DNA from 3 places in the Marinactinospora rubrisoli genome. Region 2 is predicted to be linked to each of the others. Evidence: riboswitches for the same ligand, from Rfam matches in the RefSeq annotation. Region 2 holds a riboswitch; each other region holds the start of a gene.

What was found. Region 2 has a riboswitch for thiamine pyrophosphate ahead of ACFQRF_RS08475 (ECF transporter S component). Riboswitches for the same ligand answer to the same signal wherever they lie in the genome.
Region 1: linked by a shared signal. The riboswitch ahead of thiO (glycine oxidase ThiO) and the one ahead of ACFQRF_RS08475 (ECF transporter S component) in region 2 are both predicted to bind thiamine pyrophosphate.
Region 3: linked by a shared signal. The riboswitch ahead of ACFQRF_RS10105 (TenA family protein) and the one ahead of ACFQRF_RS08475 (ECF transporter S component) in region 2 are both predicted to bind thiamine pyrophosphate.

The regions. Positions count from the first base shown of each region.
Region 1 covers NZ_JBHTBH010000011.1:146,007-151,318, forward strand. The annotation lists gene thiE (thiamine phosphate synthase) at 1-432, opposite strand, end outside; gene ACFQRF_RS21680 (ArsR/SmtB family transcription factor) at 502-849, opposite strand; gene ACFQRF_RS21685 (MFS transporter) at 946-2,145, shown strand; gene ACFQRF_RS21690 (Rv2175c family DNA-binding protein) at 2,241-2,600, opposite strand; TPP riboswitch at 2,721-2,833, shown strand; gene thiO (glycine oxidase ThiO) at 2,912-4,036, shown strand; gene thiS (sulfur carrier protein ThiS) at 4,086-4,286, shown strand; gene ACFQRF_RS21705 (thiazole synthase) at 4,402-5,214, shown strand.
Region 2 covers NZ_JBHTBH010000003.1:376,525-381,836, forward strand. The annotation lists gene glgP (alpha-glucan family phosphorylase) at 162-2,801, shown strand; TPP riboswitch at 3,228-3,333, shown strand; gene ACFQRF_RS08475 (ECF transporter S component) at 3,393-3,995, shown strand; gene ACFQRF_RS08480 (ABC transporter ATP-binding protein) at 3,997-5,312, shown strand, end outside.
Region 3 covers NZ_JBHTBH010000004.1:226,648-231,959, reverse strand. The annotation lists gene ACFQRF_RS10125 (GlsB/YeaQ/YmgE family stress response membrane protein) at 1-186, shown strand, start outside; gene ACFQRF_RS10120 (hypothetical protein) at 203-487, opposite strand; gene ACFQRF_RS10115 (hypothetical protein) at 792-1,073, opposite strand; gene ACFQRF_RS10110 (LCP family protein) at 1,759-2,901, shown strand; TPP riboswitch at 3,035-3,154, shown strand; gene ACFQRF_RS10105 (TenA family protein) at 3,139-3,843, shown strand; gene ACFQRF_RS10100 (ACT domain-containing protein) at 4,033-4,974, shown strand; gene ACFQRF_RS10095 (hypothetical protein) at 5,085-5,312, opposite strand, start outside.

The sequences.
Region 1 (5,312 bases), on a different contig from region 2:
GGTGGGGGTGGCCCACACGGGACCGACGCAGTAGTAGTCGACTCCCGGCTGCGCGGCGGACGCCGCGGCGAGGGCGGGGGTGTCGTTGGACCGGCCGATCAGCGGCTCGTCGCCGATGATCGCGCGGGCGTGGGGCACCGGCAGGTCGTTCTGGCCGAGGTGCAGCACGTCGGCCCGCGCCGCCCGGGCGATGTCGGCGCGGTCGTTGACGGCGAACAGCGCGCCGTGCCGGCGGCACGCGGCGCGCACGACCTCCAGCGCGGCCAGCTCCTGCCGGGCCTCCAGGCTCTTGTCCCGTAGCTGGACGACGTCCACGCCCCCGGAGAGCGCGGCGTCGAGGAAGTCGGCGAGGTCGCCCCGCTCGCTGCGGGCGTCGGTGCACAGGTAGAGGCGGGCGGCGGCCAGGCGGTCCCGGAGATCCGTAGCGCTCACGTCGGCCAGCGTAACGCCCGGCGTGGCCGGCCGGGCGGCCGGGACCGGCCGGGCCGTCGCGCGGCGGGGTCAGCCCGCCGCCGCGTCGGCCGGGTCGTCGCGGGTCTCCTCCGCCAGGGACGCGAGGACCGCGTCGAGCAGCCCCGGGAACCGGGCGTCCAGGTCGGCGCGGCGGAGCCGGATCCAGCGGCTGCGGCCGTCGATGCGGGTCCGGGTGACACCGGCCTCGCGGAGCACGCGGAAGTGGTGGGAGAGCGTCGACTTGTGCACCGGCACGTCCCACGCCTCCACCCCGCAGGTGCGCTCGGCGCCGTCGGCCATCTGGGCGACCAGGCGCAGCCGCACGGGGTCCGAGAGGGCGGCCAGGACCTGGGGGAGCCGCATCTCCTCCGGTGCGGGCTGGAAGAGGTGGTTCATGGGATCAGGACACCCTCCCGCCGATTGTTTGACAAACATCAAACTACCGTGTGATGCTCTCGCTTTGTTTGATGGTAGCCAAACAAAGGAAGTCCTGTGACCGCCTCCACCACCGGCCTCCCGCCATCGGCCACGGCCGCGCCCGGCCGGCCGGAACGCTTCTCCGTCGTCCGGCTGCTCCCGCTCGCCGTGGGCTCCTTCGCCGTCGGCACCGCGATGTTCGTCACCTCCGGCGTGCTCCCCGGCATCGCCGCGGACGTCGGGGTCAGCGTCACCGCCGCCGGGCAGATGCTCACGGTGTTCGCGCTGTGCTACGCGGTGCTGTCCCCCGTACTGGCCGCGGTCACCGGACGGCTGGACCGGCGCACGGTGCTGGTGGCCGCGCTGGTGGTCTTCGCGATCGGCAACGCGGTGTCGGCACTGACCCCCAACTATCCCGTGCTGCTGTTATCGCGGGGCCTCGCCGCCGCCGGGGCGGCGATGTACTCGCCCAACGCCAGCGCCATGGCCGGCGTCCTCAGCCCGGCCGCCTACCAGGGGCGCGCCATGGCGGTGGTCGTGGGCGGCATGACCGCCTCCACCGCACTCGGCGTCCCCCTCGGGACCTGGCTGGGCACGACGCTGGGCTGGCGCGCATCGCTGTGGCTGGTCGCCGGGCTCGCCGTGGCCGCGGTGGTGGCGCTGCTGCGGATGCCGCGCGGGGTGCGGCTGCCCGCCGTCGGGCTGGCGGCCCGGCTGCGTCCCCTGGGGAACCGGCGGCTGCTGCTGGTCGCGGCGCAGACCCTGTTCCTCCTGTGGGGCTGCTTCACGGTCTTCAGTTACGTGGGCGCGGTGTTCGGCCCGGCCGCCGGCGGCGCCGGTGCGATGACCGCGCTGCTGTGGGTCTGGGGGCTCATGGCCGTGGCCGGGAACGTGGTCTCCGGGCGGCTCGCCGACGCACGCGGCCCGCGATCGGTGGTGCTGGTGGCGGCGCCGCTGCTGGTCGTCCTCACGCTCGCGCTGCAGGCCGCGACCACGGCCATGCCCGCCGCGGTGGTGTGGATGATGCTGTTCGGTGCGGTCTCCTGGCTGGTGACCGTGCCGCAGCAGCAACGCGCCGTCGCGGTCGACCCCGGCTCGGCCGCCGTGCTGCTCGGCCTGAACAGCGCCGCCCTGTACGCCGGGATATCACTCGGCGGTGTCACCGGCGGCGCGGCGCTGACCTGGCTGGACGCGTCCCAGCTGGGCTATCCCGCCGCCGCGGTGCTGCTCGTCGGCCTGCTGCTGGTGCTCGTCGACCGGCGTCCGCCGCGCTGACGCCCGGCCGCGCGGGCGCCGCGCCCGGTCCGGGCACGCCGTCCGCGCGGCGGGGTCCGTCTCGTCCGCCCTCCACCGCCGGCCGGGGCCGGGAGCTAGAGCGCCATCGCCTGGGCGCGGCGGCGCACCTCGGTGCCCCGGTTGGCCATGATGGCTTCGATCGGGGCGCCCGGCAGGGTGTCGTCCGACGTGAACAGCCAGCGCAGCGCCTCGTCGGTGGTGAACCCGCAGTCGGCCAGCACCGTCAGCGTGCCCGGCAGCCCCTTGACCACGTCGCCGCCGGAGATGAAGGCCGCGGGGACCGAGACCTCCCCCGCGCGCGTGGCGCCGAGAAGCTTGTGGTCGCGGATGAACTGCTTCACGCGGTTCGGGCTGACTCCGAGCGCCTGGGCCGCCTCACGCAGGGTGAGCCACTCGCCGACAAGGGCGTCCGTGTCACGGTCGATCTGTGTCACGTCCGTCAATGTCCCACAAACCGGCTGATTCCAAACGCCGACCGGCTGGTTATCGCTGTGGGCGTAGCGCACACCCCCGCCCTGGCCCGCCGGGCGGCCGGGATCTACCATGGACCGCAGCGACGTCCCCGCGGGAGCCGGGTAGGGACCCGGCTGAGAGGGAGGCTGGCAGCCTCCGACCGCACGAACCTGATCCGGGTCATACCGGCGAAGGGAGTGGAGCTGGCATCGTGCCGTCCCCATCAAACCACGCCACGCCCGCGAACACCGCCGAATCCGACGTCATCGTCGTCGGCGCCGGACTGATCGGGATGGTCACGGCGTGGCGGGCCGCCCGCCGCGGCCTGCGTGTCACCGTGGTCGGGCCCGAGCACCGGAACGCCGCGTCCGTGGTGGCGGCCGGGATGCTGACGCCCGCCACCGAGGCCGGCTACGGCGAGGACCGGCTCACCCGCTTCGGCCTCGCCGCCCGGGAGCGCTACCCCGGCTTCGTCGCGGAGCTGACCGCCGACAGCGGCCTGGACCCCGGCTACCGCACCGGCGGCACCTTGCAGGTGGCCTTCGACACCGACGACCTCGCCCGGCTGGCCGACCTCGGCGACCTGCGGGCCCGGCTCGGCATCGCCACCCGCCGCCTCACCGGCCGGGAGTGCCGGCGGCTGGAGCCCATGCTCGCGCCCTCGGTGCGCGGCGGGTTCCTGGCGCCCGACGACCACTCGGTGGACCCGCGCCGGCTGCTGGCGGCGCTGCGCGCGGCGGCCGTCCGGCGCGGCGTCACCCTGGTGCCCGCCCGGGTCACCGCCGTCGAGTGCGCCGGAGGCGCGGCACGCGGCGTCCGGCTGGCGCGCCCGGCCGGCACCGGCGCCGCTGCACCCTCCGAACTGTCGGCGCCACAGGTGGTGCTCGCCGCCGGGGCGTGGAGCGGCTCCATCGGCGGAATCCCCGAGGACGTGCTGCCCGAGCTGCGGCCCGTCAAGGGCCAGCTGCTGCGGCTGCGCACGCCCGCCGGGGAGCCTCCGATCGTCTCGCGGACCGTCCGCGGCCTGGTCCGCGGCGGGCCCGTCTACCTGGTGCCCCGCGACGACGGCGAGATCGTGCTCGGCGCCACCCAGGAGGAGGCCGGCCACGACACCCGGCTCACGGTCGGCGGCGTCTGGGAGCTGCTGCGCGACGCGCACGAGCTCGTGCCCGGCGTCAGCGAGCTGGAGATCGCGGAGACCTGCGTCGGCCTGCGCCCCGGCTCCCCCGATAACGAACCCCTGCTCGGGCCGACCCACGTGCCGGGGCTGCAGCTGGCCGTCGGCCACTTCCGGCACGGCGTGCTGTTCACCCCCGTCACCGGCGACGCCATGGCGGCGGCGCTCGCCGACGGCGAGCTGCCCGACGTCGCCCGCCCGTTCGCCGCCACCCGCCGGACGGCGCGCAGCGCCGCCTGACCCGGCCCGCGGGCGGCGGCACCCGCACCGCAAGGAAGGTGAGGAACCCGTGCACGTGATCATCAACGGCGAGCCGCGCGAGGTCGCGCCGGCCAGCACCGTCGCGGACGTGGTGCGCTCGCTGACCGATGCGACCAGCGGCGTCGCGGTGGCCGTCAACGACCAGGTGGTGCCGCGCACCGGCTGGGCCGACACCGCCGTGGCGCCCGGCGACCGGGTGGACGTGCTCACGGCCGTGCAGGGGGGCTGACGCGGTGGCGCCGTCCGCCGTCCACGCGCCACGGCGGCCGGGGCCCGGCCGTGCCCGGCGCAACATCCGTTTCCTCCCCCGCCGGCAGGCGGGGACGACCGCGGAGGAGAGCTGAATGACCGTCGAACCCACCACCGCGCCCACCGAACCGCGCGCCGCGGACGACCCGCTCGTCATCGCCGGGCAGAGCTTCGCCTCGCGGCTGATCATGGGGACCGGCGGCGCGCCGTCGCTGCACATCCTGGAGGAGGCGCTGGCCGCGTCGGGCACCGAGCTGACCACCGTGGCGATGCGCCGGGTCGACCCGGCCGCGCGCGGCTCGGTGTGGGACGTGCTGCGCCGCCACGGAATCCGGCCACTGCCCAACACCGCCGGCTGCTTCACCGCCGCCGACGCCCTGCGCACCGCCCGGCTGGCCCGGGAGGCACTGGAGACGAACTGGATCAAGCTGGAGGTGGTGGCCGACGAGCGCACCCTGCTGCCGGACCCGGTGGAGCTGCTGGACGCGGCCGAGCGCCTCGTCGACGAGGGCTTCGTGGTGCTGCCCTACACCAACGACGACCCGGTGCTGGCCCGCCGCCTGGAGCAGGTGGGATGCGCCGCGGTGATGCCGCTCGGCGCGCCGATCGGGTCCGGTCTGGGAATCCGCAACCCGCACAACATCGAGCTGATCGTCGAGCAGGCCGGGGTCCCGGTGGTCCTGGACGCCGGTATCGGCACCGCGAGCGAGGCGGCGCTGGCCATGGAGCTGGGCTGCGACGCGGTGCTGCTCGCCACCTCGGTGACCCGCGCCCGGGAGCCCGCGCTGATGGCGGCGGCCATGCGCGACGCGGTCGCCGCGGGCCGGCGGGCGCGCCGGGCCGGCCGGATCCCGGTCCGCCGGTACGCCGAGGCGTCCTCACCGCAGCCGGACCGGCCGGCGCGGTGACGCCGCACCGGCCGGGGGAACGTGCCGGAACGTCACATCCGCGTGACCACGAGCAACTGCTTTTACCCCGTTCCGGTAACGGGAAAACCATCGGCCCG
Region 2 (5,312 bases):
AAAATTCGCGTCTGGGACGGCGTGGAAGTAAGTTTCGTCGCGCGTTTATGCTTCGCGCTCCGTCGGCGGGCGCGTCGGTCGAAAACGTATTTCCCGACACACCCGACCGGATCCTTCGATCAGCTCGCATCCCGGCGACCCCGTGAACTAGCTTCGGCAGCGTGAAGGCGATCCGTAGGTTCACCGTCCGTACCGTCCTGCCCGAGGAGCTCGCCGCGCTGGGCCGGCTCGCGGCCAACCTGCGCTGGGCCTGGCACGCGCCCACGCGGGAGGTCTTCGCCGCCGTCGACCAGGAACTGTGGGAACAGGTCGGCCACGATCCGCTCCGGCTGCTCGGCGAGGCCGACGCGGACCGCCTCGCCGAACTGGCGGCCGATGAGGCGTTCTGCGCGCGGCTGCGGGCCGCCACCGCGGACCTCGACGGCTACCTGACCGAACCGCGCTGGTATCAAGGCCTGGCCGCGGAGAACGGCGGCGAGCCGCCCGCGGGCGTCGCCTACTTCTCCGCCGAGTACGGGCTGACCGCCGCACTGCCGCAGTACTCCGGCGGACTGGGCATCCTCGCCGGTGACCACCTCAAGAGCGCCAGCGACCTCGGCGTGCCGCTCATCGGCGTCGGGCTGCTCTACCGGCACGGGTACTTCTCCCAGACGCTGTCTCCCGAGGGCTGGCAGCTGGAGGAGTATCCCGAGCTCGACCCGCGCGGGTTGCCGATGACCCGGCTGCGGCATCCGGACGGCGCGCCGGTGGAGGTGCGCGTCGACCTGCCGGAGGACCGCGAGCTGACCGCGCACGTCTGGGTCGTGCGGGTCGGCCGGGTTCCGCTGCTGCTGCTCGACGCCGACCATGAGGCCAACGACGCGGAGCTGCGGCGCGTCACCGACCGCCTGTACGGCGGCGGCACCGACCACCGGCTCCGCCAGGAACTGCTGCTGGGGATCGGCGGCCTGCGCGCCGTCCGCGCCTACTGCGCGCTCACCGGGCATCCGGCTCCGGAGGTCTTCCACATGAACGAGGGGCACGCCGGGTTCCTCGGCCTGGAGCGGGTCCGTGAGTACGTCACCGGCGACGGGCTCGACTTCGACGAGGCGGTCGAGGCCACCCGCGCGGGCACGGTGTTCACCACGCACACCCCGGTTCCGGCCGGAATCGACCGTTTCCCCCGTGACCTCGTGCAGCGGCATCTGGCGTCCGCCGTCCATCGTCACGCGGGCGGCGGGGTCGTCGACCGGCTGCCGCCCGACCGGGTCATGGCACTGGGGGCGGAGAACTACGAGGGCGGCGACCCGCACGTCTTCAACATGGCCGTGATGGGCATGCGGCTGGCACAACGGGTCAACGGCGTCAGCCGGCTGCACGGCGAGGTCAGCCGTGAGATGTTCCGCGGCCTGTGGCCGGGCTTCGACGCCGACGAGGTGCCGATCACTTCCATCACCAACGGCGTGCACGCGCGGACCTGGGTGGCGGAGGAGGCCCAGGAGCTGGCCGCCCGGATCGTGCCGGACTCCGAGGAGTTCGAACGTCCGGACGGCTGGCGCAAGGTGACCGGAACGGACGAGCGCGACCTGTGGGAGATGCGGCGTACGTTGCGGCGGCGCCTCGTGGCCGACGTCCGGCACCGGCTGCGCCGCTCGTGGCGGCAGCGCGGTGCCAGTCACGCGGAACTCGGCTGGATCGACGACGTCCTGGACCCCGACGTGCTGACGATCGGATTCGCCCGGCGGGTTCCGTCCTACAAGCGGCTCACCCTGATGCTGCGCGACCGCGAGCGGCTGCGCCGGCTGCTGCTGCACCCGGAACGGCCGGTGCAGATCGTCATCGCAGGCAAGGCGCATCCGGCCGACGAGGGAGGCAAGCGGCTCATTCAGGAGATCGTGCGGTTCGCCGATGACCCCACCGTGCGGCACCGGATCGTCTTCCTGCCGGACTACGACATGGCGGTGGCGCGGTCCCTCGTCCAGGGCAGCGACGTCTGGCTGAACAACCCGCTCCGCCCACTGGAGGCGTGCGGAACGTCGGGCATGAAGGTCGCGCTGAACGGCGGGCTCAATCTCTCCGTCCGCGACGGCTGGTGGGACGAGTGGTTCGACGGCTCCAACGGCTGGGCCATCCCCACGGCCGACAGCGTCCCCGATCCCGACCGGCGTGACGAGTTGGAGGCGGCCGCCCTGTACTCGCTGATCGAGGATCAGGTGGCGCCGCTGTTCTACGACCACGACGAGGGCGGCCTGCCGAAGCGCTGGCTGGAGATGGTCAAGCACACGCTCGTCTCACTCGGCCCCAAGGTGCTGGCCACCCGCATGGTGCGGGACTACGTCCGGCAGCTGTACCAGGGCGCCGCGGACGCCTCGCGCCGCCTGACCGCCGACGGGCTGGCCGGCGTACACGAGCTGGCCGCCTGGAAGCGGCGTGTCGTGCAGGCCTGGCCGGCTCTGCACGTGGAACACGTGGAGGCCGTCGGGTCGGCGGACCCGCCGCAGGTGGGCGACGAACTCGAAGTGCGGGCCACCCTGGTGCTCGGCGACCTGGACCCGTCCGACGTCCGGGTGGAGGCGGTGGTCGGCCGCATCGGCCCGGGCGACGAGCTGACGGACCCGGTACCGGCCCGCCTGACACCGGCCGCCGCCGACGGCCCGCTGGTCCGCTACACCGGCCGCGTGCCACTGGACCGCGCCGGGGCGCTCGGCTGCACCGTCCGGGTGCTCCCGGACCATCCGCTGCTCAGCGGTCCCGCGGAACTCGGTCTGGTGCTCGTCCCGGAGCCACCGCAAGAGATGCACGACGGGCTGGTGCTGCGGTAGACGGAGTTCGCGGACGGCCTGCGGACCTGGTGAAGCAGCGCCGGGAACGGTGCTGCGGGGCCGGGGTATCACGGCGACCATCGCGCACCCCCGCGACCAGCGGGAGAACCGCAGCGGGCGCGGATGGCGGGGCGGCCTTCGACCGGGCCGCCTACCGCGGCCGGTCGAGCCGGTCCGGCCGTCTCCGACCCCAGTGCTCAGTACACCCGGACCGCTGAGGAGACCGTCCGTGTCCGTCCGGGTGTCCTGGTCGGTGGTCGTGAACGTTCCGTGCCCCGGTGGCGCCCTCGGCCATGTCCGTGGCCGGTCCGGCAGACCCCGTCAACGGCCGGTCCCGCCGGAAGGCGGGGGACCGGCCGTTCGGCCGGATGGGAGACCGCCCGGCCGGACCGGTTGACCGGTTCGTCGGTATTGGCCGCATAATGGGGGAACCGACAGGGGAGCGCTTCGGCGCTGAGAGTGCGGCCCGGCCGCAGACCCTTAGCCACCTGATCTGGGTCATGCCAGCGAAGGAAGTCGTGGGAACCGTCCGCCGTATCCGGGCGGGTGCTCTCGGGCTGGGCCTTCTCGTCGTGACGCGAAGGGACACCTGTGACAACCTCCTCCTCCACCGAGAGCGCCCCGGCGGGCCGGCTGCTGCGCTGGCGGACCGTCGATATCGTGGTCGCGGCCGTGCTGGGCGTCGCGCTCGGCGTCGTCTTCTGGTTCTGGGGCATGCTCTGGCAGGCCACCGACGTGCTGTTCCTCGCCTTCCCACCGGCGCAGGCCGTGCTGTACGGCGTGTGGCTGCTGCCCGGGGTCCTCGGGCCGCTGATCATCCGCCGGCCCGGTGCCGGTGTGCTCACCTCGATCGCCGCCGCGACCGTGTCGGCGCTGCTCGGCACCGGCTGGGGGCTGATGGTGCTGGTGTCCGGGCTGCTGCAGGGACTGCTCCCCGAGATCGTCTTCGCGCTGACCGGATACCGCCGCTGGGGAATGGGCGCCGCCGTGACCGCCGGTGCCGTCGCGGGTCTCGCCCCCGTGGTCATGGACCTCACGCTGTACTACCCGACCTGGCCGTTCGCGTATCAGGCGGCCTACGCGGTTCTCGTCGTGCTCAGCGCCGCGGTGATCGGCGGGGTCGGCGGCCGGCTGCTGACCAGCGCGCTGGCCCGTGCGGGGGCGTTGGCACCGTTCCCTTCGGCGCGCGGCTGACGTGGCGCGCACCGAGGGCGGAGCGCGCGTCGAGCTCACGGGCTGGGGCTGGCGGCACTCCGGGCGGACCGGATGGGCGCTGCGCGGCGTGGACCTGCGGATCGAACCCGGCGAGCGCGTCCTGCTGCTCGGCGCCTCCGGCGCGGGCAAGAGCACCCTGCTGCACGCGCTGGCCGGGCTGACCGGTGACGACGGCGCCATCACCGGCACGGAGGAGGGCGAGCTGCGCGTCGACGGCGCGCCCGCCGACCGCCGGCGCGGCGGTGCCGGGCTGGTCGGTCAGGACCCCGAGACCCAGCTGGTGATGGCGCGGGCCGGTGACGACGTGGCGTTCGGCCTGGAGAACCTGGCCGTTCCCCGTGCCGAGATCTGGGAGCGGGTGGGCGACGCGCTCGCCGAGGTCGGCTTCCCGTACGAGCCGGGACGTGGCACCGCCGCGCTCTCCGGCGGTGAGAAGCAGCGGCTGGTGATCGCCGGGGTGCTGGCGATGCGCCCACGGCTGCTGCTCCTCGACGAGCCCACCGCCAACCTCGACCCGGAGGGCGCCCGGCTCGTCCGGGAGGTGATCGGCCGGATCGCGGCGGACACCTCGGCCACCGTCGTCCTGGTCGAGCACCGGGTGGCCGACGTGGTGGACCTGGTGGACCGTGTCGTCGTGCTGGAACCCGGCGGCGGTGTGGCCGCCGACGGCCGCCCGCACACGGTCTTCGCCGAGCACGGAGATCGCCTCGCCGCCCACGGCGTGTGGGTTCCCGGCCGGGAACCGCGCCCCAGGATCCCACGTGCGCCGGGCGGCGGCCCGCTCGTCGAGGCGGTCGACTGTGTGGCCCGCACGCCCATGGACATCGCCGCGCCGGGGGCGGAGCCGGCCACCGTGCTGGACGGCGCCACCGCCGTGGTGCCGGCGGGGACGGCCACCGCCCTCACCGGCCGCAACGGCTCCGGCAAGTCCACGCTGCTCATGCTGCTGGCCGGGCTCACCCGGCCGCACTCCGGTGCCGTCCTGCCGCGAGGTGCGCTGGCCGCCGTCAGCGCCCGCCCGCTGTCCCGCTGGCCGGCCCGCCGCCTGGCCCGTCACGTGGGCACGGTCTTCCAGCACGCCGAGGACCAGTTCGTGACGGGATCCGTCCGCGACGAACTCCGGTTCGCCCCCGAGCGTGCCGGGCTCGGCCGCGCCGAGACCGCGGCCTGGGTGGACGAACTGCTGGAGCGCCTGCGGCTGCGTCCGCTCGCCGACGTTCACCCCTACACGCTGTCCGGTGGCGAGAAGCGCCGGCTCTCGGTGGCGACCGCGCTCAGTTCCGGCCCGGCACACGC
Region 3 (5,312 bases), on a different contig from region 2:
CTTCCGGGCCGGCAGCGCCCACCGGCCTGGCTGACGATCGCCATCGGGGCGGTGGCGGCGCTCGTCGGAGCCGGCGTGGGTACCGCCCTGGGGGTGGGTGTGTTCCTGACGCTGGTCGTCCAGGCGCTGTTCGCGATTCTGGGAGTGTGCCTGGCGGCCGGCGCGCGCACCCGCGGGACGGCGTGACGCGCCGGCGCCGGCGTCAGAACGGCAGGTCGTGGGTGCTGTCGCTGCCGTCGATGTACAGGCGGAGCGAGTGACCGGGAACGAGCTGGCCGACGGCGGCCTGGATCTGCGCGGCGACCAGGGGCAGCGGACGGTCACGGCGGGCGCGGACGCGGATCTCGATGGAGTCGCTGGTCACGACGACTCCGGTCGTCGGGCCGGCGTGTCCATCGTCGCCGGGTAGTGGGCACATCTCCAGCACCTCGGGGCAGCGGAGCACACGTTCGGCGATTCCCCGGGCGAGAGCGGTGTCGGCACCCACGGATCCACCCCCCTCCATGATGATCGTGCGATTCGCGACCGCACGCCCTCCGGGCCTTCCCACCGGCGGCGGTGCGGTCTCACCAGGGAGAACAACGCGGGGCGGGCGGTTCACACCTGGGCTTACGCACTCTTGAACATGAGGTGCGTCACGCCGCGGTGACCGCCCGGCAGGAGCCGGTACCGTCCCTTGGCGGCCGGCCGTCAAGGCCGGGGTGGCGGCGCGAAAGCCCGTCCGCGGTCGTGGTCCCCTGCTCCGGCGCGGACGAGCGGTGTGCGCGCGGATGAGTCTCGGGCGGCTCCGGTCAGCCCTCGGCCGGCTCCGCGGCGAGGTCACTGAACTCGACCACGATGCCGGTGGGAGTGTCGGTGATCCTGATGGTGCGCTTCAGCCGTTTGCCCGCGACCCGGGCGGCGGACGTGATGCGCTGGTGGTCGCGGTCGGTGAGGGCGCCGATGATCACGCGTTCGTGGCGGCGGAGCTCACCGGCGATCCGGTCGACGAGTTCCGGTTGCGTCTCGCCCAGCCGGACATAGGACAACCGAACGGGCTGCGGGCTCTCTGCCGGGCTCGGCGGGATCGACATCAAGAGGCTCCGCTTCACATGGGGCCGGCCGGGTCGCGTCGCCGCGTTGCGACGCACAGACCGCGCGAATCGGCAGAAAATCCGCGTTTAACGCGATCATCGGTAAACCCTACACGCGCTCGCGCGTCGTCCTTGTAAGAGCCACCGGTCGTGGTAGCGACCTCGCGACGCTCCGTGCCGGCCCGCCCGCCTCCGGCTACCCACCGCGACCACCGACCTCGGGAGGCCCCCATACCCCTCACCGAATATGGCGCACGCCACACTTCCGCCGCGGCCACCGTCTCCGCCGTCCGCGCGACCGCCACGCCGCTCCGGCCGGAGACCATGCGCCTCGCGGCCACCGATCACCGGCACCGGGCCCGGCCTCCCATGATGGGCACCGACCCCGCGAACTCGCCGCGGGTGATCGCGCGGAGCCCCGGCAGGGACCGGCTTCCCGGAATATGCCGCCCGCGCACTCGCCCGCGTTCTCCTTTAAGATCGGCTTCACACCAGCCGGGTCCTCATCCCCCGTGGCGCTCTGCCCCCCATCCGGACCCTGGTCGGCACGCACGCCCGCTCGCCCTGCTCTTCTCCCTCCAGCCGATAGAAGGCACGCCGCTCCATGTCCGATGACGCGCCCGCAGCCCCGTCCGACGCCCCAGCACCGCGCCGCCGGTGGAGACGCCTCTTCCTGTGGACCTCCGTGACGTTGGCGGTGGTGCTGATCGCCGGGGTCGGCACGGCCTACGGCTACTACCGGGTCCTGCGCGGCAACATGGTGCAGCACGACCTGGCCTCGGCACTGAACGAGGAGGAGCGCCCACCGAAGATCGGTGAGGACATCAACATCCTCTTCATCGGGTCCGACGGCCGGGAGGGCGGCAACTCCGCCTACGGCGGCCGGGATTTCGTGGGCGAGCGGTCCGACTCGTTGATGCTCGCGCACATCTCGCCGGACAACGGCGTGACGGTGGTCAACTTTCCGCGTGACTCGCTCGTCCAGCTCCCGGAGTGCCAGGCGTACGAGGGGACCGAGGGCACCTACGGCTACTACGGCATGATCAACGCCGCACTGTTCCACGGTGGCCCGCCGTGCGCGGTCAAGACGATCGAGAGCCTGTCCGGCATCCGTATCGACCACTTCGTCCACCTGAGCTTCGTCGGATTCCGCGACATGGTCGACGCCGTGGGCGGCGTGGAGATGTGCATCCCGGAGCCGATGTACGACGAGCGCGCCAAGCTCGACCTGGAGGCCGGCCAGCAGGTACTGGACGGCGAGCAGTCGCTCGCCTTCGTGCGGGCGCGTTACGAGATCGGCGACGGCGGCGACATCGGCCGGATCGACCGCCAGCAGATGTTCCTCGGCGCGCTCGCCGAGCAGACGACCAGCAGCGACGTCCTGACCAGCCCGAGCCGGATGAGCTCACTGCTGCAGGCCGTGTCCGAGCACACCGCGACCGACCGGGACCTGTCCCTGGACCGGATGATCTCCATCGGCTCCACGCTCGCCGACGTCGACCTGGAGGACATCACCTTCTACACGGTGCCGTGGTGGCCGGCCCCCGGCGACCCGAACCGGGTGGTGTGGGACGAGGAGCGGGCCGCCGAGCTCTTCCAGGCCATCAACAACGACCGCCCGCTCAACGACGCCGCGCTGGAGACCGGAGCCCCGGCCGAGCCGTCACCGAGCGCCTCCCCCTCGGCGCACCCGTCGCCGTCCTACCCGGCCGAGCCGTTCACCGAGCCGATCGCCCCCGGTTCCACCGACACCGAGGCGATCGAGGGCCGGGACGCCACCTCCAACCCCTGCGTCAACGGACTCGGCGAGGGCACCGAACAGCAGTGACCCCCGGCGCCGCCACGACGGCCCCGCACCCGCTCCCTGGCACCGGCCGGTGAACGGGTCCGGGGCCGTCGGCCGTCCGGCGGCGGCTCCACCCCTGCGCGACCGGAGCGGTCCAGCCCGGTAACGTGTTCCGGGTAACCACGCGGGGTGTCCCCGGGCCGCGAGCCGGCCGGGACTGAGACGGGCCGTCGGCCCGAACCCGTCGAACCTGACCTCGTTGGCACGAGCGGAGGAAACGTGGGACTTCCCGTCGTCGGCACGCACGAGTCCGGATTCACCGCCGAGCTGGGGCGGCGGCACGCGGACCTCTTCGACGCCTTCTATCAGCACCCCTTCGTCGCCGGTCTGCGGGACGGCACGGTGGCCCGCGAGCGCGTCCTGCACTATGTCGGCCAGGACCACCAGTACCTGAGCGCCTACGTGCGCTGCTACGGCCTGGGGCTCGCGCTCTCGCCGGATCGGACGTGGATGCGGTACTTCCACGACAGCGTGGCCTTCGTTCTGGACGAGGAGGCGCACCCGCACCACGTGCTGTGCGAGTACGCCGGCACGTCCTATGCCGACGCGCAGGTGGACCGGCTCGCGCCGAGCGCGCAGGGGTACGTCGACCACATGATGGCCGCCGGGCGGGACACCCTGGGCGTACTGCTCGCCGCGCTGCTGCCGTGCCCGTGGACCTACACCTGGGCGGCCCGGCGGTTCGTCGAGGAGGAGGCGCCGGGGCCGGACCACCCGTTCGCGGGCTGGTGGCGCTTCTACGCCGATCCCGAGTGCGTCGCCGTCACCACGAAGCTGCGCGGCCTGCTGGACGGTCTGGCCGCCGACGCCGGAACCGCGGAACGGGAGCGGATGCGGCGGGCGTTCCGCGATAGCTGCCACCATGAGGTGCGCTTCTGGCAGATGGCGTGGACGCTGGAGGACTGGTCGGCGGGGAGTCGCTGAGCGTACGGAGGCGGCGACGCCGGTTGCCGGAGGCCGGTTCGCGTTGGCGGTGCGGGGGAGCGAGGCGGTGAGCGCGGCCAGGAGCGTGCCGTCCGCCGGGTGACGGGGTGATCGGCACCACCCCCAGAAGTTACGAATCCGTCACGCTGCGTCAAGATGACGCAACGTCGCCGGGAGATCGTAGCCGTCATGGACCTACGCGGACGCGACGGCACCGATCGCCCCGGCCACCGGCGGCGCGCTGACCAGGGGGCGCATCCCGGCCCGCGCCACGACTTCGTCGGCCGGGAACTCCTGGAGATCGGCGCGCTGCTGCTCACGGCGGGCGCCGCGCACCTCCTGGTGCTCACTCTCGGCCACCACGGCTATGGCCCGCCGCTGCTGGCCGCCGTGGGAGCCGTGGTGATGGCGGTGGGGTTCCTGCACCGCTGGCGGGCGCACCGGCGCGCGGTGCCGGTGGGCGTGGCCGCCGCACCCGGCCGGTCCGCACGCCTCGCGCTTGCGGCCGAGGATTCCTCCGCCGGGATACCGGCGCCGCCGGGGCCCCGCCGGCCGGACGGCGGCGCGGAGACGCTGTGGCGGATCCGCGTCGGCGTCGCCGACGTCCCCGGCGGGCTGGCCGCGCTGACCACGCACCTGGCGCTGCTCGGCGCGAACATCCGGCTGATGCAGGTGCTGCCGGGGTACGTGGACGCCGTCGACGAGTTCCTGGTGAGCGTCCCGCGGCACGTGACGCGGGACCGGCTGGCGGAAGCGGTCGCGCGGGCGGGCGGCCGGGACCCGGTCGTCGAGCCGGCCGACGCCCACGAACTCGCCGACACCACCAGCCGGACCCTGGCGCTGGTCGCCGAACTGGTGACCGATCCCCGGACGCTCACCGCCGCGCTGCTCCGGCTCTCCGGCGCCCACACGGTCGCCCGGCTGAGCCGTCCGCCCGAGGGCATGGCCACCGACGAGGTGGCCGGGTCGGCGATGTGCCTGGCCGCGCCGGGCGGCGGCGTCCTGGTGCTGCACCGCGACGGTGTCCCCTTCGGCCCCGTGGAGTTCGCCCGCTGTCGCGCCCTGGTGGACGTGGCGGCGCTGCTGCGCCGGACCGGTACCGCGGAGGCGGCCGACGCCAGGGAACCGTGATCCCCGCCGCCGGACACGGGGCGCGGAGCGGGGCCGCGTCCCGCGCCCCGGTCCGGCGGCAGGCCGCCGGACCGGGGATCCGGAACCGGACCGGAGGGGCCTCCGGTGCGTTACAGGGCGGGAGCCCCGGACAGCGCCTGGCCCAGGTCGACGGACTCGGCGGTCTCCCCGACGGTCCCCTCGACGGCGCCGGCCTGGCTCACGACCGAGGCCGGGTCGACGGTCTCTCCGACGGTGCCGGTGGCGCCGGACACCGTGTCCTCGACCAGACCGGTGACCAGGTCGGCCGGCACGTCGACGGGGCCGACCTGCAGCGAGGTCTCGGGAAGCTGGCCCTC